One region of the Streptomyces sp. NPDC002870 genome, then DNA from elsewhere that is predicted to be linked to it. Evidence: riboswitches for the same ligand, from Rfam matches in the RefSeq annotation. Region 1 holds a riboswitch; the other holds the start of a gene.
What was found. A riboswitch is a leader RNA that binds a small molecule or an ion and turns the genes downstream of it on or off. The one in region 1 is predicted to bind cyclic di-AMP.

Region 1 (3,816 bases):
AAGCTCCGGCCATTGTCGTCGCGGCAGGGGTGACGGGATCGGCCATCGCGATCCCCCTTCTCGGCGCCGGATCGGCCTCCGCCGCCGACGCCTCCACGTGGGACCGCGTCGCGGAGTGCGAGAGCGGCGGCATGTGGAGCGCCGACCTCGGCAACGGTCACTACGGCGGGCTGCAGTTCTCGCCGGAGACCTGGCAGGACTTCGGTGGTACGGCGTACGCGCCCCGCGCCGACCTTGCCAGCCGCTCGCAGCAGATAGCGGTCGCCGAGAAGGTCCTCGACGCGCAGGGCCCCGCGGCGTGGCCCGGCTGCGCGGCACTCGCCGGGCTGAAGAACGACGGCGCCGCGACCGGCGTCGACCCGGGCGTCGCGCCGTCGCCAGAGCAGAGCGCCCCGGTCGAGTCGCTCGTACCCACGAAGCCCTCGGCTCAGCCCACCACGGCGGCGTCTGCCGAGCCGTCCGCGGATCCGGCCGAGCCCGCCGAGCCGGCGAACACGGACGGGACGCCGGACGCCGACAGTGGCGGCAAGCACCGTGGCGAGGCCGCCCCGGAGGAGACCGAGCCGGGCAATACGGACAATGAGCGCGAAGCGGGGCGTCATGCCTCGCGAGGTGACGGTTCGGCACGCGACAATGCGGGCAACCCGGATGAGGTGGGCGAGGCGGGCAAAGCGGACGCCGCACCCGGCGAATACACCGTCCGGCCGGGCGACAGCCTGTGGACCATCGCCGACAAGCAGAAGCTCTCCGGGGGCTGGGCCGAGCTCTATGAGGCGAACCGGGGGACCGTCGGTGCCGACCCCGACCTCATCCTTCCTGGCCAGAGCCTCGATGTGGACCTGAAGTAGGGGTAATTCGCTGGCAGTTCACGGCCAGTTCGCGGGCTTATGTCCGAGTCTGTGCAAGTGAGACATGAGTCTCTTTGTCCCAACTGCCGTGACTTGCCCGGCGGAACCACTCATTCCGCCCCTCACCTGCGAAAACGGTAGTGGCCGGAGTGGCGAGATGGGCGATTTCTCCCCGATGTTCCTCCTTTGAACATCGGGGAGAGGTGTGTTTACGGTCTGAACCGCTCGCCACCGCGGGCGCCGCTGACCGTCACGCCAAATCCTGCCGACGGCCGGGGGAGCAGTCGTCGCGCAGAGCGCCGAAGGCAGGAGCGGGGGACCCAAGGTAAGCGCCGGCCCCGGCCGTTGAGATCGACGGCTCCAACCGGCTTGGGGTGAAGTCGCGCACGACGCGCGGCCGGGCAACTCGTCCCCTGGTTCCTAACGGAACCGGGGACTCTTCATCGGCCCGAACCCGACAGCTCACCTCGTAGGCGTCGGTGAGGAGAAGTTCCATGCTGCTTTCCGGCAAGGGCAAGCACCGTCGCCCGTCCAAAGCCACTCGTTTCGCCGCGATCGCCGGCGTCACCGGCGCGGCCGTCGCCGCCCCGCTCCTCGGCGCCACCTCGGTGTCCGCCGCGACCGCCTCCGAGTGGGACCAGGTCGCCCAGTGCGAGTCCGGCGGCAACTGGTCCATCAACACCGGCAACGGCTACTACGGCGGCCTGCAGTTCTCGGCCTCCACCTGGGCCGCGTACGGCGGCACGCAGTACGCCGCGAGCGCTGACCAGGCCTCCAAGACCCAGCAGATAGCGGTCGCCGAGAAGGTCCTGGCCGGCCAGGGCAAGGGCGCATGGCCGAACTGCGGCGTCAACCTGTCGGGCGCCGCGTACGACGGCGGCTCCGCCGCCGCGGCCACCACGCCGCCGGCGCAGCCGGAGCGCGCCGAGGTTCCCACCACCCGCTCCGAGCGCCCCGCCGCCCCGGCGAAGTCCGCGAAGCCCGCCGCGAAGGCCAAGAGCTTCAAGAAGGGCGACGGCGAGTACAAGGTCAAGGCCGGCGACACCCTCGGCAAGATCGCCGAGACCGAGAAGGTCAAGGGCGGCTGGCAGAAGCTGTTCGACCTCAACAAGGACATCATCGACGACGCGGACGTCATCTACCCGGGCCAGCAGCTCCACCTGAGCTGACCCGGCTCCGCCCGAGCCGGCTGACCCCCCGGCTCCGCCCGAGCTGACCCCCGGGCCCCAGAGCACCCCGGTCCGGCGCGCTTTCCCCCGAACGCGCCGGGCCGGGGTTCTGCCTTGTCACTGCCTGTTCATGCCCTTTTCCGTCCCAGCGGGCGGGCACCGGCCGACCGATGCCCCGGAGCCGGTTAGGCTCTTGTCGCAAGGCCGAGGAGACCCTGCACTGCGCTGCACTGCGCTGCACTGCTGGCGTCCCACTGCTTGCGTCACATTTAGCGTCACATCCCAGAAGGAGATGCTCGTGCCGTCCATCGACGTCGTCGTAGCCCGGGAAATCCTGGACTCCCGAGGCAACCCCACGGTCGAGGTCGAGGTTGGCCTCGACGACGGCAGCACGGGTCGTGCTGCTGTTCCGTCCGGCGCCTCCACCGGTGCGTTCGAGGCTCTTGAGCTCCGCGACGGTGACCAGAACCGCTACCAGGGCAAGGGCGTCGAGAAGGCCGTCCTCGCCGTCATCGAGCAGATCGGCCCGGAGCTCGTCGGGTACGACGCCACCGAGCAGCGCCTGATCGACCAGGCGATGTTCGACCTGGACGCCACCCCGGACAAGTCCTCGCTCGGAGCCAACGCGATCCTCGGCGTCTCCCTCGCCGTGGCGCACGCCGCCTCCGAGGCCTCCGATCTGCCGCTCTTCCGCTACCTGGGCGGCCCGAACGCGCACCTGCTGCCCGTTCCGATGATGAACATCCTGAACGGCGGCTCGCACGCCGACTCCAACGTGGACATCCAGGAGTTCATGATCGCGCCGATCGGCGCCGAGTCCTTCTCCGAGGCCCTGCGCTGGGGCACCGAGGTCTACCACACCCTCAAGAAGGTCCTGAAGCAGAAGGGGCTCTCCACCGGCCTGGGCGACGAGGGCGGCTTCGCGCCGAACCTCGACTCCAACCGCGCCGCCCTCGACCTGATCCTCGAGGCCATCAAGGAAGCCGGCTACGCCCCCGGCAAGGACATCGCGCTCGCGCTCGACGTCGCCGCGTCCGAGTTCTACAAGGACGGCTCGTACGAGTTCGAGGGCAAGTCCCGCTCGGCCGCCGAGATGACCGAGTACTACGAGGAGCTCGTCGCCGCGTACCCGCTCGTCTCCATCGAGGACCCGCTGTTCGAGGACGACTGGGCCGGCTGGAAGGTCCTCACCGACAAGCTGGGCACCAAGGTCCAGATCGTCGGCGACGACCTCTTCGTCACCAACCCGGAGCGCCTGGCCCGCGGCATCGACGAGGGCGCCGCGAACGCCCTGCTCGTCAAGGTCAACCAGATCGGTTCGCTGACCGAGACCCTGGACGCCGTCGAGCTGGCCCAGCGCAGCGGCTTCAAGTGCATGATGTCGCACCGCTCCGGCGAGACCGAGGACGTCACCATCGCCGACCTGGCCGTCGCCACCAACTGCGGCCAGATCAAGACCGGCGCCCCGGCCCGCTCCGAGCGCGTCGCCAAGTACAACCAGCTGCTGCGCATCGAGGAGATCCTCGACGACGCCGCGGTGTACGCGGGCCGCTCGGCGTTCCCGCGGTTTCGCGCCAACTGACGCGAACTGATACGCACAGCAAGGGCTGACGCTCTCGCTTACATACGTCCCCGGCCGCGGTCCCGTACCGTGTCCGGGGACGTACGTACGTATCGGGGAGGCGGGACATGGCCGGGAAGGACCGCGACCGGTTCTCCACCACGACCAGGATTCGGCTGCTCGGCGAGCAGACCGCCGCCCGCGTCTACCGTTCGCAGAGCCGCAGGCAGGCCCGCCG
Region 2 (3,816 bases), on a different contig from region 1:
GAGATCGCGGCTCCGCTTTTTTGCGGTCCGGGCACCATGAATTCGGGCAGCATAAAAGCCGCCCCGCGAATATCTTCTCTTTGTATACGGTGCGGCTGTTAATTGCGGGCGCTTGCCGTGTTTACGGCATGTTGCGAAGTCCTCACCCGCTCGGGACGGCGCAGCCGGTGCGCGGCCGTGGCCCGCTCGGCATGCAGGGCGGTCAGCGCCCGCGCCCGTTCCACATCGCCGCGCGCCACGGCGTCCACGATCGCGCCGTGCTCGGCCCAGGACTCGATGGGCTTGGCGGGCTGGTCGATGGCGTACATCCAGGCGATCTTGTGCCGCAGCTGGGTGAGCAGGGCGGTCAGGCCGGGGCTGCCGGAAGCCTGGGCGAGCGTCTCGTGGAACCAGCCGCCCAGCGAGCGCAGATCCTCGCCCTGGCCGCGGCGGGCCCGCTCCTGCCCCAGTCTGACCAGACCGCGCAGGACTTTGAGGTGCGCTTCCGTGCGGCGCTGGGCGGCCCGGGCCGCGCCCAGCGGCTCCAGCAGCATCCGGACCTCCAGCAGGTCGGCCGCCTCCTGCTCGGTGGGCTCGGCGACGCAGGCGCCGGCGTGGCGGCGGGTGGTGACGAAGCCCTCGGACTCCAGTGTGCGCAGGGCCTCGCGCACGGGGACCCGGGAGACGCCGTAGCGGCGCGCCAGCTGCTCCTCGGTGAGCCGGCTGCCGCGCTCGAATACGCCGGAGACGATGTCGTCGCGGATCGCCGTGCATACCGAGTGCGCGGGAATGCGCATGACCGAACCTCCGCTTTAATCCGCGCGAAACGCAGCCGATTGACGCCTGTTCGGTGACTCTATTGCAGTGGGCCGGATTTTCCGATGGCCCCTGGAAATTCATGGATATCTTTTGGCCAGCGGGCCGAACGCCGAAGGCCCCGGCGGGGGCCGGGGCCTTCGTTCACTCGGGTGTCGGTCAGACGTCGACGCCGTGGGCGCGCAGGTACGCGACGGGGTTGATGTCGGAGCCGTACTCGGGGCTGGTGCGGACCTCGAAGTGGAGGTGCGGCCCGGTGGAGTTGCCGGTCGAGCCGGAGAGGCCTATCTGCTGGCCCGGGGTGACCCGCTGGCCGACCGAGACGCCGATGGACGAGAGGTGGCCGTACTGGGTGTACGAGCCGTCGTTCATCTTGATCACGATGTTGTTGCCGTACGCGCCCGCCCAGCCGGCCTCGACGACGGTGCCCGAGCCGACGGCCATGACCGAACTGCCGGACGGGGCACGGAAGTCGACGCCGGAGTGGCTGCCGGAGGACCAGAGCGAGCCGCCGGCCTTGTAGCCGGTGGTGAGGTGCGCGTCGGCGACGGGGAGCCGGAAGGAGTTGAGGCGCTTGCGCTCGGCCTCGCGGGCGGCGCGCTCCTTGGCTTCGCGAGCCTCCTTGGCGCGGGCCTCGGCCTTGCGCTTCGCCTCGGCCTCGGCCTTCGCCCTGGCGGCGGCCTCGTCGGCCTCCCGCTTCTGGGCGGCGGCCTGGTCGGCGATCTGGTCGGCGAGCGAGTCGGCGGCCACGATCTGGGTCAGGCCGGTGTCCTCGACCGCGGTGGCGCCGGGCTCGGCGGCGAGCGCCGGGGAAGCGAGGGTTCCGATGACGCCGGTGGTGGCAAGGGCCGCGACGCCCGCCATGCTCGCGCTCTTGCGCGTCAGGCGGCTCGGGGCACGGTGCTTCCCGGTGGCACGGGTGAACGCCATGAAGTGGCTGATCCTTTCCTTCCTTCTCGCCTACCGGGTTAGCTGACGGGTTCGGAGCAGGAAGGTCTCCTACGGGCTCCTCCGCACGGGTGCGAAGGCGTCCGATTCACCCCAGGGACTGATTGGGTCCCCGGCTCCCCAGGCTCGCGCCATACGGGGACTCGGCGATGGCTGTCCGATGCCGCGGGTGCGGCGGGCTACTGGCGGACAGCCGGACCGACGCTAGGCGGGGCATCTTTCATTCACCAAACAGACAGCCCCTTTTGTAGTGCATGCCACAGGGCAGACAGGCAACCTCTCCAACAAACCGGGCATAAGACAGAACCCCGGCATCGCTATGGAGGCCGGGGTTCCGATTGTCTGTTTTGAGTTGTTCGCCGAATATGGCCGATCGTCGTGCGGTCAATCAGCCCGTGACAACGGTCACTTCACCGATGCCCAGTGCCCTGACCGGCTCCTCGATCTGCGAGGCGTCGCCGACGAGCACCGTCACGAGCCGGTCCACCGGGAAGGCGTTGACGGCCGCGGCCGTCGCCTCCACGGTGCCGGTCTCGGCCAGCCGTACGTACAACTGCGCCTGGTAGTCGTCCGGGAGGGACTGCTCGACCTGGTCGGCGAGCGTGCCCGCGACGGACGCCGCCGTCTCGAACTTCAGCGGGGCGACGCCCACCAGGTTCTGCACGGCGACATCCCGCTCGGCGTCGGTGAGCCCCTCGGCCGCGAGCGTGCGCAGCACCTTCCAGAGGTCCTCCAGCGCCGGTCCGGTGTTGGGGGTGTCCACCGAACCGCTGATGGCGAGCATCGCGGCGCCCGACCCGTCGGGGGTGGAGCGCAGTACCTGGCCGAAGGCCCGTACGCCGTAGGTGTAGCCCTTCTCCTCGCGCAGCACGCGGTCCAGGCGGGAGGTGAGGGTGCCGCCCAGGCAGTACGCGCCGAGCACCTGCGCGGGCCAGACGCGGTCGTGCCGGTCCGCCCCGATGCGGCCGATCAGCAGCTGCGTCTGCACGGCGCCAGGCCGGTCCACGATGACCACGCGGCCCGTGTCGTCGGCCGTGATCGGCGGCACGGGACGGGGCGCGACGCTGTCGCCCTTCCAGGCGCCGAGGGTGTCGGCCAGCACCGCGTCCACGTCGACCCCCGTGAGGTCGCCGACGATCACCGCTGTGGCCGTCGCGGGCCGCACATGCGCCTCGTAGAAGCCCCGCACGGCCGCGGAGTCGATCCGGGCCACGGTCTCCTCCGTGCCCTGACGGGGGCGCGACATGCGCAGGGAGGCCGGGAAGAGCTGCTTGGAGAGCTCCTTGGCGGCCCGGCGGGCCGGATTGGCCGTCTCGTGCGGGATCTCGTCCAGACGGTTGCGTACGAGCCGCTCCACCTCGTTGTCGGCGAAGGCGGGTGCGCGCAGCGCCTCGGCGAGCAGGCCGAGTGCCTTGGGCAGCCGGGAGACCGGGACCTCCAGGGAGACGCGGACGCCGGGGTGGTCGGCATGCGAGTCGAGCGTCGCTCCGCAGCGCTCCAGCTCGGCCGCGAACTCCTCCGCGGAGTGCTTGTCGGTGCCCTCCGACAGGGCGCGCGCCATGATCGTGGCGACGCCGTCGAGGCCGTCCGGCTCGGTGTCCAGCGGTGCGTCGAGGCAGATCTCGACGGCCACCACCTGCTGGCCGGGACGGTGGCAGCGCAGCACCGTGAGTCCGTTGTCCAGCGTGCCTCGCTCGGGGGCGGGGAACGCCCAGGGCCTGGCCTCTCCAGCCGCCGGCTGCGGGTGGAACTGCATGGTCACGGCAGCGTCGCTCACTGGTCGGTCCCCTCGTGCTCGTTGGTCTCGTCGCTGTCGTCGCTGTCGTCGCCCTCGCCGTCGTCGGCCGAGATGGGCTCGTAGACCAGCACTGCCCTGTTGTCCGGGCGCAGCCGGGCCTTGGCGACCGCCTGCACCTCCTCTGCGGTGACGTCCAGCACCCGCTGCACGGCGGTCAGCGCCAGCTGCGGGTCACCGAACAGCACCGCGTACCTGCACAGTTCGTCGGCGCGGCCCGCGACCGTACCCAGCCGGTCCAGCCACTCGCGCTCCAACTGAGCCTGCGCGCGCTCCAT

Region 2: it holds a riboswitch for cyclic di-AMP, as region 1 does, so the genes downstream of both, ACFYWY_RS20855 (M23 family metallopeptidase) here and ACFYWY_RS11815 (transglycosylase family protein) in region 1, are expected to answer to the same signal.

What each region holds. Positions count from the first base shown of each region.
Region 1 is NZ_JBIAPW010000007.1:180,920-184,735, forward strand. Features, by position in the region: gene ACFYWY_RS11810 (transglycosylase family protein) at 1-848, shown strand, start outside; cyclic di-AMP (ydaO/yuaA leader) riboswitch at 1,136-1,339, shown strand; gene ACFYWY_RS11815 (transglycosylase family protein) at 1,343-2,017, shown strand; gene eno (phosphopyruvate hydratase) at 2,316-3,599, shown strand; gene ACFYWY_RS11825 (septum formation initiator family protein) at 3,707-3,816, shown strand, end outside.
Region 2 is NZ_JBIAPW010000016.1:20,961-24,776, forward strand. Features, by position in the region: gene ACFYWY_RS20850 (GntR family transcriptional regulator) at 99-776, opposite strand; gene ACFYWY_RS20855 (M23 family metallopeptidase) at 955-1,725, opposite strand; cyclic di-AMP (ydaO/yuaA leader) riboswitch at 1,738-1,902, opposite strand; gene ACFYWY_RS20860 (M16 family metallopeptidase) at 2,132-3,520, opposite strand; gene ACFYWY_RS20865 (M16 family metallopeptidase) at 3,517-3,816, opposite strand, start outside.